One region of the Glutamicibacter sp. HZAU genome, then DNA from elsewhere that is predicted to be linked to it. Evidence: riboswitches for the same ligand, from Rfam matches in the RefSeq annotation. Region 1 holds a riboswitch; the other holds the start of a gene.
The links. A riboswitch is a leader RNA that binds a small molecule or an ion and turns the genes downstream of it on or off. The one in region 1 is predicted to bind glycine.
Positions count from the first base shown of each region.

Region 2: linked by a shared signal. The riboswitch ahead of gcvP (aminomethyl-transferring glycine dehydrogenase) and the one ahead of cycA (D-serine/D-alanine/glycine transporter) in region 1 are both predicted to bind glycine.

Region 1 covers NZ_SCKZ01000001.1:341,051-346,713, reverse strand. The annotation lists gene EKH49_RS16475 (4a-hydroxytetrahydrobiopterin dehydratase) at 1-58, opposite strand, end outside; gene cycA (D-serine/D-alanine/glycine transporter) at 228-1,730, opposite strand; glycine riboswitch at 2,050-2,148, opposite strand; gene EKH49_RS01610 (heavy metal translocating P-type ATPase) at 2,457-4,733, opposite strand; gene EKH49_RS01605 (heavy-metal-associated domain-containing protein) at 4,789-5,103, opposite strand; gene EKH49_RS01600 (metal-sensitive transcriptional regulator) at 5,163-5,492, opposite strand; gene EKH49_RS01595 (lipid II:glycine glycyltransferase FemX) at 5,589-5,663, shown strand, end outside.
Region 2 covers NZ_SCKZ01000008.1:34,439-40,101, reverse strand. The annotation lists gene gcvT (glycine cleavage system aminomethyltransferase GcvT) at 1-898, opposite strand, end outside; gene gcvP (aminomethyl-transferring glycine dehydrogenase) at 912-3,758, opposite strand; glycine riboswitch at 3,923-4,020, opposite strand; gene EKH49_RS13195 (SGNH/GDSL hydrolase family protein) at 4,123-4,911, opposite strand; gene EKH49_RS13190 (serine hydrolase domain-containing protein) at 4,947-5,663, opposite strand, start outside.

The DNA of each region.
Region 1 (5,663 bases):
GCAAGTCCGCCGGCACCTGGCCGGATTCGATGCGCGGCAATGGACCCGTTGATGCCATGGTTCTTTCCTCCTGCGGCAGCTGTTCGAAGGTAGCCAGCGCTTGCTGGCTGAACCAATGATGGCATTGATCCTGCAGGCGGCAATAGCGATCCCAGCGAGCACGCAGAAAGGCCCCGGCATCTGCTTCAGATGCCGGGGCCTGGACTGTGCAGCCGGTGCGGGCGCGGCTACTGGTGCACGTCTTCGGTAACCTTCGGGGCAGCTTCCTGCTCGTGATTGGCGAAAGACTTCGCGTCACGGTAGGCGGCCGCCTCGTAGCGTTCATGCGCCACCTTCGCCAGGTGCGCGGCGCGCAGCTGCTGGTGCTTCGGGTTGCGACGGATGTACAGGTAGCCGGCGCCCAGGACCAGGAACCAGGCCGGGGTGATCAGCAGGGCGGTGAAGGTATCGGCCTGGGTGGTCAGCGCCCAGATGATGAAGCCGAAGAAGCCGAGCACCACGTACGGCATGATAATTCCGCCTGGCACCTTGAACTTCGAGGCATCGTGCAGGTGCGGGCGGCGGGCCCGGAAGACCAGGTAGCTGAGCAGGATGATGGTCCACACGAACATGAAGCACAGGGCCGAGACGGTGGTGACCAAGGTGAAGGCGCCCATCACCGAGTCGCCGCTGTAGAGCAGGGCGACGCCGGCCAGCAGGAACATGCAGGAGAACATCAGCGCGTTCTTCGGAACCTTGCGCCCGGAGAGCTTGGCGAAGCTCTTCGGGGCATCGCCTTCCATGGACAGGCCGCGCAGCATCCGCGAGGTGGAGTAGATGCCGGAGTTGGCGCTGGAGGTGGCGGAGGTGAGCACCACGAAGTTGATGATGCCCGCGGCGCCGGCCAGGCCGGCCAGGGCGAACATGCCCACGAACGGGGAGTTCTCCGCGGAGAACAGGTTCCACGGCTCGACCATCATCAGGATCAGCAGGGCGCCGACATAGAAGAACAGGATGCGCACGGGAATCGAGTTGATCGCCTTGGGCAGGGTCTTTTCCGGATCCTTGGTCTCGGCTGCGGTGGTGCCCACCAGCTCGATGCCCACGAAGGCGAACACTGCAATCTGGAAGCCGGCGACGAAGCCCATGAAGCCGGTGGGGAACATGCCGCCGTGCGCCCACAGGTTGGCGAAGGAGGAGGTCGTGCCGTCGTGCTGGAAGCCGGTGATGATCATGACCAGGCCGACCACGATCAGGGCGCCGATGGCGACGATCTTGATCAGCGCGAACCAGAATTCGGTTTCGCCGAAGGCCTTCACGGTGGCCAGATTCAGCACCAGCAGCAGTGCGATGCAGGCCAAAGCCGGGATCCACAACGGGAGGTCGCCCCACCAGAAGGCGACATAGTGGGCGATGGCCACCACATCGGCAATGCCGGTGACCACCCAGCAGAACCAGTAGGTCCAGCCGGTGAAGAATGCCGCCCATGGGCCCAACAGGTCGCCGGCGAAATCGGCGAAAGTCTTGTATTCGAGGTTGCTCAGCAGCAGCTCGCCCATGGCGCGCATGACGAAGAAGAGCATGAAGCCGATGATCATGTAGACGAAGATGACCGACGGGCCGGCGACCGAAATCGTCTTGCCGGAGCCCATGAACAGGCCGGTGCCGATCGCGCCGCCAATGGCGATCAGCTGGATGTGTCGATTGGAGAGCCCGCGCTCGAGAGTGGGGCCAGAACTGGTGGGACTCATGCTGGTTGCCTTCCAGGAGTGTGGCGTGACGCCCCGAAGCTGATCTGCCTCCAAGCCGGGTTGGCTTGGAGTGCAGTCTCGCTTCGATGAACACTTCCGTTTCGGAGCAGTCCAGCAGGCTTGCCGGGCACGCTGCGCAAAGAGCAGGGACCAGGCCAGCCAAGGGGAGTACCTCGAATCCGGTGCGCTCGGTGCGGCACTGTTCTTGGTCCCTCCCCAATCTGTATGTCGACCTGAGAGTTTTCACTTCGGCCCGATTACTGGGCGAAGCTTGCTCCTTCGGTGAGTGCGGCCGTACCGCACTGCTTTCCAGATTTGCCTAGTCGTGGCGGTACGGGTGCCTGAGAGTTTCCCGGGGAGGAAATTGCTCCTACGGCGCCCGCCCGTGGTGTGGGCGGGTCTCTCCCGCCACGCATCAGCGGCATATGTGGTGATTGCCATCACAGTATGCGCAGAAACTTCAACGTGGCGCAAATCGCATTTTCATATTTCGCACCCCGTTAATCCGCATGGCTAGGCGATTCACGAGAAATATGAGGCGAAATATTGCGTTGGGGCTTTCGTAATGATTCGCATCCGGCGATCTCCCGCTCCGGGAATGCACAGCACGGATCTCCGCCTCCCACGCCGTAGGCCACCGGTATGACGAAGGCCATGGGCAAAACCCCTGGGACATGCAGCGCAATTTCTCACGCGGCACGCCCCAGGGGTTGTTCCCGGCTGGTGCTAGTGCTTTCCGAAACGGCGCAGCCGCAGCGAGTTGAGCACCACCAGCACGGAGCTGGCTGCCATGGCTGCACCCGCGATCATCGGGTTGAGCAGGCCCAAGGCCGCCACGGGGATGCCCGCGGTGTTGTAGGCGAAGGCCCAGAACAGGTTCATCTTGATCGTGGACAGGGTCTTGGTCGACAGGTCGATGGCCTGGGTGACCTGGTGCAGGTTATTGCCCATCAGGGTGATGTCGGCGGCCTCGATGGCCACATCGGTGCCCGAGCCCATGGCGATGCCCAGGTCAGCTTGGGCCAGTGCCGGCGCATCGTTCACGCCGTCGCCCACCATGGCCACGACCTTGCCCTGCTCCTGCAGTGAGCTGATCGCCTTGGCCTTGTCGGCTGGGAAGACGCCGGCGAAGACATCTTCGTCCTTGATGCCAACCTGCGCAGCCACCTCGGCGGCCACGGACTTGTTATCGCCGGTCAGCAGCACGACGCGCAGGCCGCGATCCTGGAGTTCGGCAATGGCCTTCGCGGAGCTGTCCTTGATCTTGTCTGCTACCGAGATCACTGCCTGGAACTGCCGGTCCACCGCGACCAGAATGGCGGTCGCGCCGGCCTGCTCGGCCTCGTGGAGCATCTGCCGGGCGGATTCGTCCAGCGTCACGCCCTGGGATTCGAGCCACGAGGGGCGCCCGACAACCACCAGCTGGGTGCCGACGGTGCCCTTCACGCCGCCGCCGGGATCCGAGTCGAATCCGCTCGCTTCGGGCAGCGGGCCCAGCTCGGCTGCCGCCTTGGCGATGGCCTGGGCAATGGGGTGCTCGGAGTGGTGCTCCACCGCGCCGGCCAGGGCCAGGGCCTCATTGGCATCGACGCCTTCAATGGCTTTCGTGCCCTGGTGGGCCATCACGCCGGTGGTCACGGTGCCGGTCTTGTCCAGCACGATGGTGTCCAACTTGCGGGTATCTTCCAGCACCTGCGGGCCGCGGATCAGGATGCCCATTTGCGCGCCGCGGCCGGTGCCGACCAGCAGGCCGATCGGGGTGGCCAGGCCCAAGGCGCACGGGCAGGCGATGACCAGCACGGCCACGGCGGCGGTGAAGGCCTGGTAGGTATCGCCGCTGGCGAAGAACCAGATCACGAACGTGAGCAGCGCGATGGCCAGCACGATCGGCACGAAGACCGCGGAAATCCGGTCGGCCAAGCGGGCAATCGGCGCCTTGCCCGACTGGGCTTCGGAGACCAGCCGGCCCATCTGGGCCAAGGTGGTGTCCTCGCCGACCCGGGTCGCCTCGATGACCAGCCGGCCGGAGGTGTTCAGGGTCGCGCCGGTGACCTCATCCCCGGGACCGGCTTTCTGCGGTACCGATTCGCCGGTGAGCAGCGAGGTGTCCACGGCGCTGGCGCCGTCGATGACCACGCCGTCGGTGGCGATCTTCTCGCCGGGGCGCACCACGAAATGCTCCCCGATCTGCACCTGCCCGGCAGGGATCTTCACTTCCTTGCCGTCGCGCAGCACCACCGCGTCCTTGGCGCCCAGGTTCAGCAGCGACTTCAGCGCATCGGAGGCCGAGGACTTGGCCCGGTGCTCCAGGAAGCGACCGAGCAGCAGCAGTGTGGCCACGACGCCGGCGGTTTCGAAGTAGAGCGCATGCTCGGACATCGGCATGCCGATGTGGGCGGTCATTTGCGGATCGAGGATCAGCTGCACCGCGGAGAAGAAGTAGGCGGCGAGCACGCCGAGGGACACCAGGGTGTCCATGGTCGAGGCCAGGTGCCGCGCGTTGACTGCCGCGGCCTTGTGGAAGGGCCACGCGCCGTAGAAGACCACGGGAGTGGCCAGCGCGAAGGCGGCCCAGCCCCAGTGCGGGAACTGCGCTGCGGGGATCATGGAAATGATGAACAGCGGGATGGTGAAGACCGCGGAGATGACCAGGCGGCGCAGCAGGTGGCTGGGCACCAGGTGCTCGTGCCCGCCGTGCTCATGCTCCGAAGGCCCATGTCCGCCATGTCCCTGGTGGTCCGAACCGGCTGGCTTCGGCGGGTGCTTGAGCGAGGCGGTGTAGCCGGCGGCTTGCACCGTCTCGATCAGCGTTTCATCGGTGACCTCGGCGGGCACCTGGACCTTGGCGGTTTCCAAGGGAAGGTTCACCGTGGCGCTGACGCCGGGCAGCTTGCCCAGTTTTCGTTCCACCCGGTTCACGCACGAGGCGCAGGTCATCCCTTGGATGTCCAGATCGACCGTGCGCACGTCGGGGATTGCTTCGTGCGGGGCGTGGGAAGTCATGATTTGCTACCTTGCACTTTCTTGCCGTTGCGGCGTGGTGCCTGGCTGGTGGCGGCTAGGCGTTGATTGCTTCGACGGTGTACCCGGCCTCGTCGATGGCGGCGCGAATGCTTTCTTCGCTCACGCTTGCGGTGGTGGTGACGTTGGCGGTGGATACGCCCTTGGCGTCGAGGATGACCTCGACTTCCTGCACTCCGTCAAGCTCCTTGAGTTCTTCAGTGACCGAGGAGACGCAGTGGCCGCAGGTCATGCCGGAGATCTTGATTTCCATGCGGCTGGCCAGCGGGGTGCTCTGCTCGCGCGGGATGATCTGCAGGCCCTCGTTGGAGTTCTTTTCCGAGGAGCATCCGCAATTGCAGTTGTGGCTCATGATCTTGCTCTCTTTCGATGAATTCTGTGTGAATTGGAAACTGGTGCGTTGGCGCGCGCTCAGCGCACCAGGCGGGAGATGGCGGCCGTCGCTTCGGCAATCTTGCCTTGCACGATGGACGGGTCGCCCTGCTCGATGGAGGACTTGGCCGCATCCACCACGCAGTGGCCGATGTGGTCATCGATGAGCTGCACGCTGACCTTGTGCAATGCCGCGTTGATGGCGGAGATCTGGGTCAGGATGTCGATGCAGTACTTGTCTTCATCTACCATCTTGGCCACTCCGCGCACCTGGCCTTCAATGCGCTTCAAACGTCGTTCCAAGGCGCTTTTGTCCGCGTGATAGCCGTGGTGCTCGGCTGTTTCATGTGGCGTGTGGTTGGTTTCCATACTCCGATGATACCCCCTAGGGGTATTAAGTCAAGTACCCCCTAGGGGTATCTGGCATCCCCCAATCCGGAAGGGAAGCACGGTAGGATTTCACCCGTGAGCCACAACGAACTTCATGTGCGTCCGATATCCGGTACCGAGCACTCAGCATTCCTGGAGACCGCCCACGAC
Region 2 (5,663 bases), on a different contig from region 1:
TGAGGCCCACGAGCTTGCGTGGCGGGGTGGTGCCGCGCAGCGCTTCAAGTGCCTCGCGGCCCACGAAGTTCTCTTCCTTTTTGAAGGAAACCACCGGGCCGAAGCCCGCATCGAACGGGGTGCGTTCCAGGGACAGCTCGTTGCCGTACAGCGGCATGCCGGCTTCCAGGCGCAGCGAGTCGCGGGCGGCCAGGCCGCAAGGAACCAGTTCATGGTCCTTGCCGGCTTCAACGGTCTTCTCCCAGAGGGCTGCCGCATCCTCGTTCTCGATGATCAGCTCGAAGCCGTCCTCGCCGGTGTAGCCGGTGCGGGCCAGCAGCACGTCGATGCCGCCGAGCACCAGCTTCACAGCCGCGTAATACTTCAGCTCTGCGACGGCCTGGGCGGTTGCCTCGTCGGCGGCCAGCTTGCTCACGATCGCCTCGGCGTTCGGGCCCTGGACCGCGATCAGCGACTGGCGGCCCGATGCGTCATCGACGACAACGTCGAAATCAGCGGCGCGGGCTGCCAGCTCGGCGGCGACCACCGGGGCATTGCCGGCGTTCGGCACGACGAGGAACTTCTCCTCTTCCAGGCGGTAGACGATCAAATCGTCGATGATCTTGCCCTCGGCGTTCAGGATCAGCGAGTACTTCGCCTTGCCGACCTTCATGATGCTCAGGTTGCCTGCCAGCGCGGTGTTCAGCGCGACGCCGGCTTCCGGTCCGGTGAGGTAGACCTCGCCCATGTGGGACAGGTCGAACAGGCCGGCGGTGGAGCGCACGGCCTTGTGCTCTGCCAGTTCCGAGCCGTACTTCAGCGGCATGTCCCAGCCGCCGAAGTCGGTGAAGTTCGCGCCCAAAGCTTCATGCTGGGCGTGCAGTGCGGTGTGCTTGAGTGCTTGGGTAGTCTCAGTCATCTCTAACTCTTCCTTAGTCTTCGAAGGCTTCAGGAGCCGGGCAGGAGCAGATCAGGTTGCGGTCGCCGCCGGCGCCGTCGATGCGGCCCACGGTTGGGAAGTACTTGTCGAACTTCAGGCTGGCTACCGGGAAGGCTGCCTGCTCCACCGAGTACTTGCGGTCCCAGTTGCTGTTGACCACTGCCGAGACCGTGTGCGGAGCGTTGCGCAGCGGGGATTCCTCGATGCTGTACGCACCGGAGAGCACCTCGTCCATTTCCTGGCGGATGGTGATCATGGCTTCGATGAAGCGCTCGATCTCGGCCAGGTCCTCGGACTCGGTCGGCTCCACCATCAGGGTCCCGGCGACCGGGAAGGACAGGGTTGGCGCGTGGAAGCCGAAGTCGATCAGGCGCTTGGCCACGTCCTCGGCGGTGACCCCGGTCTTGGCGGTCAGTTCGCGCAGGTCCAGGATGCATTCGTGGGCGACCAGGTTCTGGTTGCCGGTGAACAGGATCGGGAAGTGCTCGCCGAGGCGCTTGGCGATGTAGTTCGCGTTCAGGATCGCGTGCTTGGTGGCTTCGGTCAGTCCGTCGCCGCCCATCATCGCGATGTAGGCCCAGGAGATCGGCAGCACGCCGGCCGAGCCGAAGGCGGTTGCCACGACCGGCACGCCGTCGCGCTCGGAGTAGGTGCCGGAGGCGTCGCCTGGCAGGAACGGCAGCAGGTGCTCGCCTACGCCGATCGGGCCAACGCCCGGACCGCCGCCGCCGTGCGGGATGCAGAAGGTCTTGTGCAGGTTCAGGTGCGACACGTCGCCGCCGAACTTGCCCGGCTGGGCCAGGCCCACCATGGCGTTCATGTTCGCGCCGTCGATGTACACCTGGCCGCCGGCGGCGTGGACCTTGTCGCAGACCTCGCGCACGTCGGCGTCGTAGACACCGTGGGTGGATGGGTAGGTGATCATGATGGCGGCAAGGACGTCCTTGTTGGCCTCGATCTTGGCATCCAGGTCATTGGCGTCGATGGTGCCATCGGCCGCGGTCTTCACGACGACCACGCGCATGCCTGCCAGCACCGCCGAAGCGGCATTGGTGCCGTGCGCCGATGCAGGGATCAGGCACAGGTCGCGCTGGCTTTCGCCGCGCGAACGGTGGTAGTCCGAGATGGCCAGCAGGCCGGCGTACTCGCCCTGCGAGCCGGCGTTCGGCTGGATGGAGACGCCTGCGTAGCCGGTGATGGCGGTCAGGCGGCCTTCCAGGTCGGTGATCAGCTCGCGCCAGCCGGCGGTCTGCGCGGCAGGTGCGTAGGGGTGGATGGATGCGAATTCAGGCCAGGTGATGGATTCCATCTCGGCGGCCGAGTTCAGCTTCATGGTGCACGAGCCCAGCGGGATCATGGTGCGGTCCAGCGCCAGGTCGCGATCCGAGAGGCGGCGCAGGTAGCGCATCATCTGGGTCTCGGAGGAGATCGAGTTGAAGATCGGGTGGGTCATGAAGTCGCTGGTGCGCACCATCGACTCGGGCAGCTCGAAGCCTTCCGGAGCCGAGAGTTCCGCACCGAAGACCTCAAGCAGGGTCTTGACCACGGCGGAGGTGGTGGTTTCGTCGGTGGAGATGCCCACTTGGGTTTCGCCGACCTTGCGCAGGTTGATGCCTGCTTCGACGGCCTTGGCGATGATGGCATCGGCGTTCTCGACGTTCACCACAACGGTGTCGAAGAAGGTATCCGAGGCCAGGGTGAAGCCGCCTGCGACCAGCGAGCTGGCGATCACGCGGGCGTGGTTGTTGGCACGGGTTGCGATCTGCTTCAGGCCGGCTGGGCCGTGGTAGACGGCGTACATCGATGCGCAGATGGCCAGCAGGGCCTGCGCGGTGCAGATGTTGGAGGTGGCCTTCTCGCGGCGGATGTGCTGCTCGCGGGTCTGCAGCGCCAGGCGGTAGGCGGGAACGCCAGCGTCATCGGCCGAGACGCCCACCAGGCGGCCTGGCATGGAGCGGGTCAGGCCATCGGCAACAGCCATGTAGGCTGCGTGCGGTCCGCCGAAGAACAGCGGCACGCCGAAGCGCTGGGTGTTGCCCACGGCGATGTCGGCGCCCTGCTCGCCCGGAGGGGTGATCATGGTCAGCGACAGCAGGTCGGCGATCACGGTCACCATGGCGCCGGCTTCCTTGGCGGCGGCGATGATCGAGGCGTGGTCGGCGATCGAGCCGTCATTGCCCGGCTGCTGCAGCACGATGCCGGAGATGTCGCCCTCGGGCAGGCCTGCGGACAGGTCGGCGACCTCGATCTCGAAGCCCAGCGCGTCGGCGCGGCCCTGCACGACCTTCAAGGTCTGCGGGAAGATCTTGGAGTCCAGGACGGTCTTGCCCTTGGCCTTCTTCTTGTTGGCGCGGCGCATCATCAGCACTGCTTCGGCGGCGGCCGAGGATTCGTCCAGCAGCGAAGCGTTGGCGATCGGCAGGCCGGTCAGGTCCATGACCATGGTCTGGAAGTTCAGCAGGGCTTCGAGGCGGCCCTGGGAGATTTCCGGCTGGTACGGGGTGTAGGCGGTGTACCAGGCAGGATTTTCCACGATGTTGCGGCGGATTACGGCTGGGGTGATGGTGTCGTAGAAGCCCTGGCCGATCATCTGGGTCTTCATGACGTTCTTCGAGGCAAGCGCACGCAGGTGGGCCAAGGCTTCGGTTTCGCTCAGCGCATCAGGGATATCCAGTGCGGAGTCCTGGCGGATATCTGCCGGAACGGCGGTGTCGATCAGTGCTTCCAGGCTGTCGTAGCCCAGGCTCTGAAGCATGGTGGCAACGTCGGAAGGACGCGGGCCGATATGGCGGGAGACGAATTCAGTATTCGCTGGTGCCGAAGTCTGCGTGATGGTCATGGTGCGGGTATCTCCATGGGATCTGTCTTGGCGCATGCCAAAGGAAGGTCTTTTTACCTCCCCATCCCTGTTGCATAACCTGAGAGTTTTACGCATCCAGCAAACCAAGCCGGGTACTTGCACCTTCGGTGAACCGGAACGGGCCGGTTTCTTTCCAGAGTTGCCTCATGATGGCGGTACGGGTGCCTGAGAGTTTCCTGGGGAGGAATTGCTCCTACGGCGCCCGTCCATGGTGTGAACGGGACTCTCCCGCCATCCGTCTATGGCGTGTGCTGCCGGCCGGAGACCTGCAGCACACCACCATGTTACCCGCCTCGCCCCCAACGTCAAACAGGAACGGTGGCAGGAAAAGTCATAAACGCGTTCAGTTTGCGCCTGCAGTTAAACGGATGTAATCGGGATACTTCGCTGATAAGGAATCTCCCGATGAGGTGCCGGTGAGCCGTCGCTTGATCCACGGAGCCAAATGCTCCCTGGCCCAGCCCAATTCCTGCTTCAGTTTCTCGCCGCGCGAGTTCACCGCCAGCTCCGGCAGCGACGGCTGCTGGATCTTCGCAGACCAGTTCTCCTTGGTGATCTGCCCGGCGCCGAGCACGTCCAGGACCTTGGAGGCCATCAGCGTGTGGCCCAGCTCGTTCATGTGCAGCCGGTCCGGCGCCCAGTAGCGCAGGTCAGAGAATTCGCGCCATCGCCAGTAGTCGGCGATCAGCGCACCGTATTCGTCCGCGATTTCGCGGACCTTCTCGTTGTAGATGGCAGTGCGCGGACGGGTCTTGGAGAACAGCGGCGAGTCCACGGTGTCGAAACCGGTGAACAGCAACACCGTGCTTCCGGCTTCGGAAAAGCGGCGCACCATGCCGGCATAGCCGCGCATCAGCGCATCCAGGTCGGCCTTGGGCCGCAGGATGTCGTTGCCGCCGGCGTAGATGGAGACCAGATCCGGGGCCAACGCAAGGGCCTGGTCCAGCTGCTGGTTGATCACCTGGCCGATCTTCTTGCCGCGCACGGCCAGATTGGCGTATTCCCATTCTCCTTCGGCGCAGAGCACCTCGGCCACCCGGTCCGCCCAGCCGCGCACCTGGTTAGGGCGGACCGGATCCGCGTCGCCAACGCCTTCGGTGAACGAGTCACCCAGTGCCACAAACTTCTTCACTTCGCTCCTGCTTCGTTCCTTGCCCGGTGGGGCGGCTATGCGTTGTTGCCGGCAGCCTGGGCCGCCATGTTCTTCTGCATGATCAGCTGGCGCGCCAGCTGGCTGAGCTTCACCCCGGTGGAGGTCTCCTTGAGACCTTCATTGCGCGAGGGGATGAATCCGAAGCCCAGCTGGTGGGCCGGATCGGCGAAGGCCAGCGAGGAGTTCGCACCGTCATGGCCGTAGGCGAAAATCGAGCCGTAATTATTGCGCGCAGTGGCCTTCATGAATCCGAGGGCGAAGGCCTGCAACAGTCCATTGGTCCGGTCATGGCCGTAGACCAGTTCGGTGGATACCTGGGACCAGGTGTCGGCGGAAAGGAATCCGCGCGTGGTTCCCAGTGCCGGAACTGCACCGAAGGAGGCGGCATAGATGGCGGCCAGGCCGTGGGCGTTGGCCACCGCTCCCATGGATGCCGGGCCCAGTTCGCGCACCTGCGGCGCATTGGCCAGTTCGTGCCAGTTGTAGACCGGGCCAGTTTCCAGCGCGAACCCGGAGGCCGAATTCACCGCCAGTCCGGCCGGGGAAAACGGGTCGAAGAATCCGGTGGCAGCTTCGGCAGCTGGCAGCACATCGCGGTAGCGCGATTCCAGCGCTGGGTCCTGGCCGATGTAGGCCTCGGCGCCCAGCGGCTTGCGGATGCGCTCCTCGAAGACCTCCTTGAGCTCCTTGCCGGTGACCCGGCGGACCAGTTCTTCCATGAGCACGCCCAT